DNA from 4 places in the Priestia sp. GS2 genome. Region 1 is predicted to be linked to each of the others. Evidence: predicted binding sites of a transcription regulator. Region 1 holds the regulator's gene; each other region holds the start of a gene.
What was found. Region 1 encodes Rex, which represses fermentation and respiration genes when NADH is low (regulators of the CRP and FNR family bind a similar motif). Its sites were predicted from a motif close to TTGTGAAATATTTCACAA; they were not measured.
Positions count from the first base shown of each region.

Region 2: V2145_RS02525 (L-lactate dehydrogenase) is a predicted target of Rex. The motif match lies at 1,142-1,159, and genes of this name have one in related genera.
Region 3: V2145_RS18600 (AtpZ/AtpI family protein) is a predicted target of Rex. The motif match lies at 1,211-1,228, and genes of this name have one in related genera.
Region 4: qoxA (cytochrome aa3 quinol oxidase subunit II) is a predicted target of Rex. The motif match lies at 1,290-1,307, and genes of this name have one in related genera.

Region 1 is NZ_JAZGJX010000005.1:4,554-6,762, forward strand. Features, by position in the region: gene V2145_RS21265 (ABC-F family ATP-binding cassette domain-containing protein) at 1-540, opposite strand, end outside; gene V2145_RS21270 (redox-sensing transcriptional repressor Rex) at 816-1,460, shown strand; gene V2145_RS21275 (twin-arginine translocase TatA/TatE family subunit) at 1,493-1,675, shown strand; gene tatC (twin-arginine translocase subunit TatC) at 1,691-2,209, shown strand, end outside.
Region 2 is NZ_JAZGJX010000001.1:483,404-485,612, forward strand. Features, by position in the region: gene V2145_RS02520 (L-lactate permease) at 1-46, opposite strand, end outside; gene V2145_RS02525 (L-lactate dehydrogenase) at 96-1,037, opposite strand; gene V2145_RS02530 (YycC family protein) at 1,298-1,441, opposite strand; gene V2145_RS02535 (glycerophosphodiester phosphodiesterase) at 1,543-2,209, shown strand, end outside.
Region 3 is NZ_JAZGJX010000001.1:3,628,606-3,630,814, forward strand. Features, by position in the region: gene atpB (F0F1 ATP synthase subunit A) at 1-388, opposite strand, end outside; gene V2145_RS18595 (ATP synthase subunit I) at 395-778, opposite strand; gene V2145_RS18600 (AtpZ/AtpI family protein) at 785-1,006, opposite strand; gene V2145_RS18605 (S8 family serine peptidase) at 1,321-2,209, opposite strand, start outside.
Region 4 is NZ_JAZGJX010000001.1:1,231,025-1,233,233, reverse strand. Features, by position in the region: gene qoxB (cytochrome aa3 quinol oxidase subunit I) at 1-94, opposite strand, end outside; gene qoxA (cytochrome aa3 quinol oxidase subunit II) at 133-1,104, opposite strand; gene V2145_RS06365 (hypothetical protein) at 1,666-2,193, opposite strand.

The sequences.
Region 1 (2,209 bases):
CAGCTTAGCTAAAGCCAGTCGCGTTTTTTGGCCACCGCTTAGTGTAGAAATTGGGGTGGAATAGTCAAAGTTTGAAAAGCGAAATCCGTGTAGGATTGAACGAATATCAGCTTCATATTGGTATCCACCTAGATCTTTAAAGGAAATTTGAAGCTGGTCGTATTCCTTTAAGAGCTTTTCATAGTTGATAGAATCGTGCTGATAAGAAGGATCCCCCATTTTTTCTTCAAGCTTTCTTAGTTCTTTCTCCATTCTTTGCAAAGGCTTGAAGACGGTTAACATTTCGTCCCAAATAGATAAAGTGGATTCTAACACTGTATCTTGTCCCATGTAGTCAATCGTTGTTTCTTTTGGTTTCATAATCTCTCCACTGTCGTAGGAAAGTTCACCAGAAATAATTTTTAAAAGCGTTGATTTACCTGCTCCGTTTCGACCAACCAGTGCAATGCGGTCTTTAGATTGAACTTCAAGTTTTATATTTGATAAAATCGGGTCTGCCCCGTAATATTTCGTAATTCCATTTAACTGTAGAATAATCATCATTTCACCTCTACTCATTTCGACATAGTGTATTTTAACATATTTTTAAGACGGAAGTATGAATACGTGTATGGCATAAGCATTTCCATAAAATTATGTGTAGAATTCATTATTACCACACAGACTGTGTTAAAATAAACTATAGACTACTGTTCATGAGTGAATAGAAGATTCACTTAATGGAAGCGCTATCTAGTTTGAAAAGAGAATCTTGCTAATTTAAGCGGAGATTTGAACGATAGCCATTATATCTATCGTAATTAAGGGGGCACAAGATGAATACAGAAAACTTAAAAATACCACAAGCTACAGCAAAGCGGTTGCCGCTATACTATCGTTTTATTAAAAATCTACATGCTTCTGGTAAGCAACGTGTATCGTCAGCAGAATTAAGCGAAGCAGTGAAAGTAGACTCCGCAACAATTCGTCGCGATTTTTCCTATTTTGGAGCCTTGGGTAAAAAGGGATATGGCTATAACGTCAATTATTTACTGAGCTTTTTTCGTAAAACATTAGATCAAGATGAGGTAACCAAAGTTGCTTTAATTGGCGTTGGTAATCTAGGAACAGCCTTTTTAAACTACAATTTTATTAAAAATAACAATACAAAGATTGAATTTGCTTTTGATGTTATTGAAGACAAGGTAGGCACTCACGTTGGAGACGTACCTGTTTACCATTTAGATAAGCTTGAAGAACATATGACGGAGGATATTTCCGTTGCAATTCTAACAGTTCCAGCTACAGTGGCACAGCAAATTACGGATCGCTTAGTTAAATGTGGGATTAAAGGTATTTTAAACTTTACGCCTGCACGCTTAAATGTGCCAAGTTCGATTCGTCTACATCATATTGATTTAGCCGTAGAGCTTCAGTCATTGGTTTACTTTTTGAAAAATTATCCTGAAAATAATATATAATAGAATATATACGTAATAAAGGAGGGAAAACCATGGGATTAGGTGCAGGTAGTGTTATCTTAATTGTAATTTTTGCATTGCTAATTTTTGGACCGAAGAAACTTCCAGAGCTTGGTCGAGCTGTAGGCCATACGTTAAGGGAGTTTAAAAGCGCCACTAAAGGAATAATGGAAGATAACGAAGAAGAGGGTAAGAAGAAAGAACGAAATCAATAGAGGAATGATTGACATATGAACGAACAAGAAATGTCTGTATATGATCATATTGGTGAACTGCGAAAACGGATTTTAATCGTCGTCTTTTTCTTTTTTATTGCTACAATCGGCGGTTTCTTCTTAGCAGACCGCGTCATTATTTATCTCCAATCAGCGGACGAGGCAAGCTCGTTAACAATGAATGCATTTAAATTGACGGACCCTGTTAAGATTTATATGCAGTTTGCGTTTGTCATCGGATGTGTTGTTTCTGCTCCTATTGCACTCTATCAATTATGGGCATTTATAAGTCCAGGGTTGTATGATAAAGAGAGAAAAGTAACTCTTGGATACATTCCAATTTCAATCATCTTATTTCTTACTGGTATTTCGTTCGCTTACTTTGTTCTCTTTCCTTTTGTGGTAGAGTTTATGATTCGAATAGCAGATAAGCTAGATGTTAACCAAGTTATTGGTATTAATGAATACTTTTCATTTTTATTTCAGCTTACACTACCGTTTGGTTTATTGTTTCAGTTACCTGTTGTCATTATG
Region 2 (2,209 bases), on a different contig from region 1:
CTGAAAGTGTAAGATTCTCAAATGGATTATACGTATCAACAAGCATTTAAACGGCTCCTTTAGGAAGCGAGAAAGCGAACTTACTCGCTTTCTGCTTAGTTTGTTAAAGTGAAAAGTGATTTCTGAATTTCTTTTAACGTTTGAATAGATTCTGAGAACTTTTTTTGTTCCATCTCATCTAACGGAAGTTCTAAGACTTTTTTGACACCTCCGCGATGAATGATACTTGGAACACCCACATAAATATCGTGCTGATCGTATTCACCATCTAAATAGGCTCCTACTGGAAGAACAACTTGCTCATTTTTTAAGATAGCTCTCGTAATCCTGGCTAGCCCCATTGCAATACCGTAATAAGTAGCGCCTTTTGATTTGATAATGTCATAAGCTGCATTTCGTACTTGAACAGCAATTTCTTCTTTTCGTTGTGGTGATAGCTGATTTGCAATTGGTGTTCCACAAATATTTGCTCCGCTCCAAACGGCAAGCTGAGAATCACCATGTTCTCCAATGATATAACCATGAACGCTTGTTGGAGCTGCACCAAGCTCTTCACTGAGGAGGTGGCGGAAACGAGCTGAATCAAGGATGGTGCCTGAACCAATTACGCGTTCCTTTGGAAGACCTGAAAATTTCCATGTGGCATAGGTAAGAATATCAACTGGGTTTGTCGCTACTAAAAAAATGCCATTAAATCCAGATTCCATAACTCCATTTACAATATGTTCGAAGATTTGGACATTTTTATGAACAAGGTCAAGTCTCGTTTCTCCTGGCTTTTGAGCAGCTCCTGCACAAATTACGACAATAGCAGCGTCTTTACAATCATCATACGTTCCAAAAGAAATGTGCATAGAGCTTGGAGCATATACGATACCGTGAGCTAAATCCATTACATCACCGCGTGCTTTTTCTGCGTTTAAATCAACTAATACTAACTCATCGCAAATACCTTGATTCATTAATGAATACGCATAGCTTGCTCCAACTGCACCTGTACCTACTAACACAACTTTATTTCCTAACGTCATTTCCATAAGAGTGCCTCCTCAAGAGAATAGTATGTGAAATATTTCACATATTCGGATAAATAAAAAACAAATCAACTTTATTTTTTAGGCTCATTTCAACAAAAAAGATATTGTGAAATGTTTCACAAGTAGATAATAACACTTGATTTTTCATTTGGCAACAACAAAATATCATTTTTTATTAAAAGTTAATTAAATAAAAAAGGCCTTAAAAAAGGCCTTTTTTATCTTCTGTAGTTTCATAATAGCTAGTGCTATTTTTGATATTAGTTATTTTCGTCTTCTTTATCCAGCTGAGCAAGCTTTTGCAATAGGATATGCTGTGGCATGTGCATCAGTTGTTCTAAAGGGACGTTCAGTTTGACAGCCAGTTTGACAGCCGTATCAGGTGAGATTTGTAGTGGTCTCATACATATCAACTCCTATTCTCTTGTAAAATATATGTGTAAGCATTATGATAAATTGCAACTACCTTGTTAATCATAAGTCATAATGAAGGGATTGAGCAAGTATGCGTATTATGGGTCACAGAGGAGCAGCAGGGACGTTTCCTGAAAATACAATGATTTCGTTTGAAGAAGCAATCAGAGTAGGAGCAGATGGAATTGAACTTGATGTTCATATGTCCAAAGACGGTGAGCTCATGGTTATTCATGATGAAAAAGTTGATCGAACAACAAATGGTAAAGGATATATAAGAGACTTTAACTATAAAGAATTAAGAAGTCTTGATGCGAGCTATAAATTTAAAAAGAAATACGGAGCTTGTCAAATACCTACGTTAAATGAAGTACTAGCTTGGGCTTCTAACCAGCAGTTTTCTGTTAATATTGAATTGAAAAATAACCTGTTTGAGTATGCTTATTTAGAAATGAAGGTACTTGATCTCATCTACTATTATAAAATGAAAGAGCGTATCATTATATCTTCATTTAATCATAATAGCTTAGCAAGAGTCACATCTTTTGATTCAACAATTGAAACAGCTATTTTATATTCATATCCAATGTTTGAACCCTGGATTTATGCTCAACACCTTGGTGCTAGAGCACTTCATCCAAATTATCGCACAGTTAATCAAGTAAACGTAGCCGCTTCCAAAGACTATCGTATCCCTGTGCGGCCATATACAGTGAATGATGTAAAGCTAGCGAAACAGCTATACGGATATGGTTGTG
Region 3 (2,209 bases), on a different contig from region 1:
AATAATGTGATAAGACAACGACCATTGCTGCTAGAGTCAATGTAATCGTCGGATCAGCAGTCGGTGATTTCCACCATAATTCGTGATCGACAACAACGGCAAATGGCAATCCTAACATATTGGCAACGAAGATATACATTAAGAGCGTTACACCTAGTGTTAAGAAGCGTCCACCTGTCTTCCAATCCATTGTGCTGTTAATGAGGCCTTTTACAAAGTCTAATACCCACTCCAGGAAGTTTTGCATACCTGTAGGCTTCATTGCTAAAGTACGAGTACATAAAACTGCAATTAAAAACACAATGACTGACGCCACGGTAATCATCAACATGTTACTGAGATTAAACGTAAGACCAAAGAAATCTTGAGTTGGTGATTCATGACCCAACTATATTCACCTCTCTTCCCATCTCCTGCGTATATTTTGAACAACTAAATCTATGATAATGACAAGATAGGATGTCATTAATCCCATAACTACACCAATAATATGAAAAGTATTTGGATAAGAGATTGTAATTACAACTGCTAGCGCAGCGGTTGCAAACCTTGCAAATGTTCCTACTGAACGAGGTCGTTTTCCTTCATCCAGCGCTTGTCCAAACTGTTTAGCCCTTCTTACTAAAACCCAAAGGTTATACAAACTGAGTGCTGTACCTAAAATCAGGCCTAAAAACACGGTTTGATAAGGAGTAAATCCCCATCCGAGAACGTATATTGCTAATAAATAAAATATGTAGGATCGAAGTCTTGGAAATAAATGTTGCAATTCTTGCATGGATTATTAATCTCCTGAAAAAAATTGTCGGACTGTGCGCAGCATGGCATAGACGCCAACTGCAAGCCCTAAAAGAAGGCCTAAAACTAAAAAAAGTGGCTCAGTCCCAACTTTTCCATCAATCCATTTGCCACCAAATAGACCGATTAATACGGAACCTGCTAACTGAGAAAGAATGGTGGACATTAATGCAATCGCTTGTAATGACTGCCGTTTTTGCTTAGTCATTTAGAAAACCCCTTTTTGGTAAATTCTTTTTTTTCAAAAAAATCTACATACTCTAAAGCTATGCAAACTTATGTATAAATTACCAAAAAAGTTAAAAACAGTTAGTCGAAAACACAAGCGAACCTTGATTTTCAAGTGTTGAAAACCTTATCATTTATATCCATTGTTAGCATACAATAGCACATATTTAATGTCAATGTGTTTAAGCTAAAAACTTCACAATCTAAAAAGGGATGTTCACATTTTTGCCACACATATTTCATAATTAAATAAGAACAATGTAAAAGGGCATCAAACCTTGGTTTGATGCCCTTTTACTCAATCATCAGCCTCGCATTTACTACCTCTGTTTTACCATCTTTTTTAGCATATGCGAATACTTTATAATCACCTTTAGGTAGCTCTTCCTGCAGTTGAATTTTCCGCTTTAACATTCCTCTTTCTAATTTCTTATCTACATCTAAATAAGAGACGAATCGAAGGGTATCCGTGTCATAAACAGCAATTCCAAATTCATCCGCTCCTTCAGGTAAAAATGCTTCATATATATAAGTATTAGCATCACTTCCTTGCATAGCCTGCAGTCCCATAACTCGAGGGTAATTTGGCTTTTCGACCATATACAAATACGGTATTGATATTGTTTCACGTGAATCACGAATTTCCAACCGTCCATCATATATGCCTTTTTTCTTTTGATGGCTGTTTACCTGAAGATCAAATGAAATAGTCTTCGCTTCTTTAGGCTTTAATGTGAAAGAAAGCGGTACTCTCCAAGTTTCACCAGACTTTTTTGTTGGAGGCGTAACATGATAAACGTTTTTATAATTTGATTCATTAAAGATGCTCATTTTAATTCTTTTACTACTTTGTCCTTCAAAAATTCCAAAAGGTAACGTGCTAGGTGATAACAGCGTTGTTGCTTTTACTGCACGTTCCACTTGAATCCTTCCTGCGCCTTGTTCATATACGTGATATAATTCACCCTTCAAATTCCTAATTGGCTTTGCCGTACTCATCAGTGCAGCTTTTACTTGTTCAGGAGACCAATCAGGGTGAGCCTGTAAAAGTAAAGCACAGGCTCCCGCTACGTGAGGTGCTGCCATGCTCGTTCCATTTAAAGGCTCATACCCGTTCGGTACCGTACTCATGATTTGATAGCCTGGCGCTACTACATCAGGCTTAATGTCCCATGTGCTTGTA
Region 4 (2,209 bases), on a different contig from region 1:
AGACAAAAATGATACCGATGGTTGTCAAGACAATCGCTGCGTCAGCTGCATAAATGACGGGATCGCCAGTGACAAAGAATTCATCTAGCTTCATTATGTCTTCCCCCAATCGTACGTTTATTTAGGCCCTTATTAATGACCTGCATGTTCATCATGACCTTCATGCTCGTCATGGCTTTCTTTTTTGCTATCGTCGCTTCCATGGTTATGATTTCCATGTCCCATGTTCATACCGCGCTCGTCTACTTTACCAGGGATGTATGCATCTTTCGCATGGTTAACCCACTCTAAGTGTGTACCGTTAAACGTCATACGACCTACTACACCTGGTTCAATAATTTCATCATACTTCTCTTCAGTTAATGGCTTAGCTGTTGCTTTAACTTCGTCAACCCACTCTTCATAGTCTTCATGAGTTTGGGCTAACACTTCAAATTCCATATCTGTAAAGTGTTCACCTGAGAAGTTAGCACTTCGTCCGATATAAGAACCTGGGTTATCTGCTTGAAGGTATAAATCCATTGCCATGTTGTTCATTGAATACTTCTGTCCACCAAGCTCCGGTACCCAGAATGAGTTCATTGAACCTTGAGACGTCAATTCGAAACGAACTGGACGATCTTCTGGAATGTTTACATAGTTAACTGTTTCAATATTTTCTTCCGGATAACTGAAAATCCATTTCCAGTTTGCTGAAGTAACATGAATTGTTAACGGTTCTTCAATTTTTGTTTGCTCATTTTTTGGTGGTTCTTCAAGAGCATAAATCGATTTTACAGTTGGGATTGCTAAAAGAATTAAGATAATAATCGGGAACGCAGTCCAGATAATCTCCATCTTTAAGTTACCCTCTTGCTCTGGTGGCTCATAGTCCATGTTGTCAGGTCTTTCACGATATTTAATAAGTACATAAGCAAAGATTGCAAATACTACTACGACCACAATCGCCATCATCCAAAGCGACCAAACAATAAGGTCAGCTTGTTCTTTAGCGACAGGACCTTGAGGATTCAAAACGGCTAATTCTGAACAGCCGCTCAAGAAAAATACTGAAAGTGCAGAGAATAAACCTGCTAGCTTCCAAAATCCTTTTTTTGGTTTCACTAAAAACTCTCCTTTCTAACAACTCATGATGCGAAGCCTCTTCATTAGATCATCTCTAAAACTTTCTATCTAGTTAACTATAGAAAGCTTTAATACAAAATCTCTTTAAACTCATGTCATACATCAACCATTACTATTGTAATACAAAGTGACAATTTTTTCGTCACTTTTTGTCGATTTTCTTATTTTGAAAATATTCTAAAATAGTGTAAAAACATGAGGTCAAAGAACACTTCAATCCTTGCGATATTTTAGCATATATTCGACAAGGAATAAATGTAAATAAAAGGATGAATGTTGCATTTTCTTACCGAAACTTACCTTTTTGAAGGTAATTCATGTAATGTAAACGCAATCACCCTTGATACAAAAGGGGTTTCAACTATTATTGAATATTTTGTGACAAAATTCATACAGAAATGTGTCAATCACTATTCAAGTTTATTAGGTTTGATGACCGCCCATTTACAGTATATTACACATTAAATACTTTTGTTATATACTTCACAAAAAGTTCAAAAATTGACATGTATGTTGTCTACACAATAAAGAAGCTGCGCATTATTCGCGCAGCTCTTGATCCATATATTCTTTAATAGTTATGTCATCTCCTGACTTATTCAATAGGATAAGATCCGCTGGAAATGGCTTTTTAACGTATTTTGGCACAGGTTGATATGAAATAAAATATTCTCCTCTGGGAACTTTAATATCAAACGTGTAATTTTCATTTACAAGCGAGGCCTTCACTCGATGTATCTGTTTGCTTGGATTCTTCCCTAAAAATAGCGCATACGTTCCTTTGCTTGTATGTATGTCATCATATTCAACAAGATTGTTCATTTTTGTCATCACTTCAATTCGTAACCTTTTGCTCCATCCTTCTTTTAAAATGGCCATTCCTTCTCCGTTACCAGGAATAGTGAAGAGCGCAACATATGTGTCCGAACCGCTAATTTTTTGAATTTCTCGAATGTCAAGCTTTTTGGAACCGTTAATGTCCCCCATCCCTTTCCATTTTCTTATATGTTCTTCAACATCCTTAGCGCTGCTTTGAATTGGATATCTAAAAAATTCAATACCTCCCACAACAACACCTATAAGA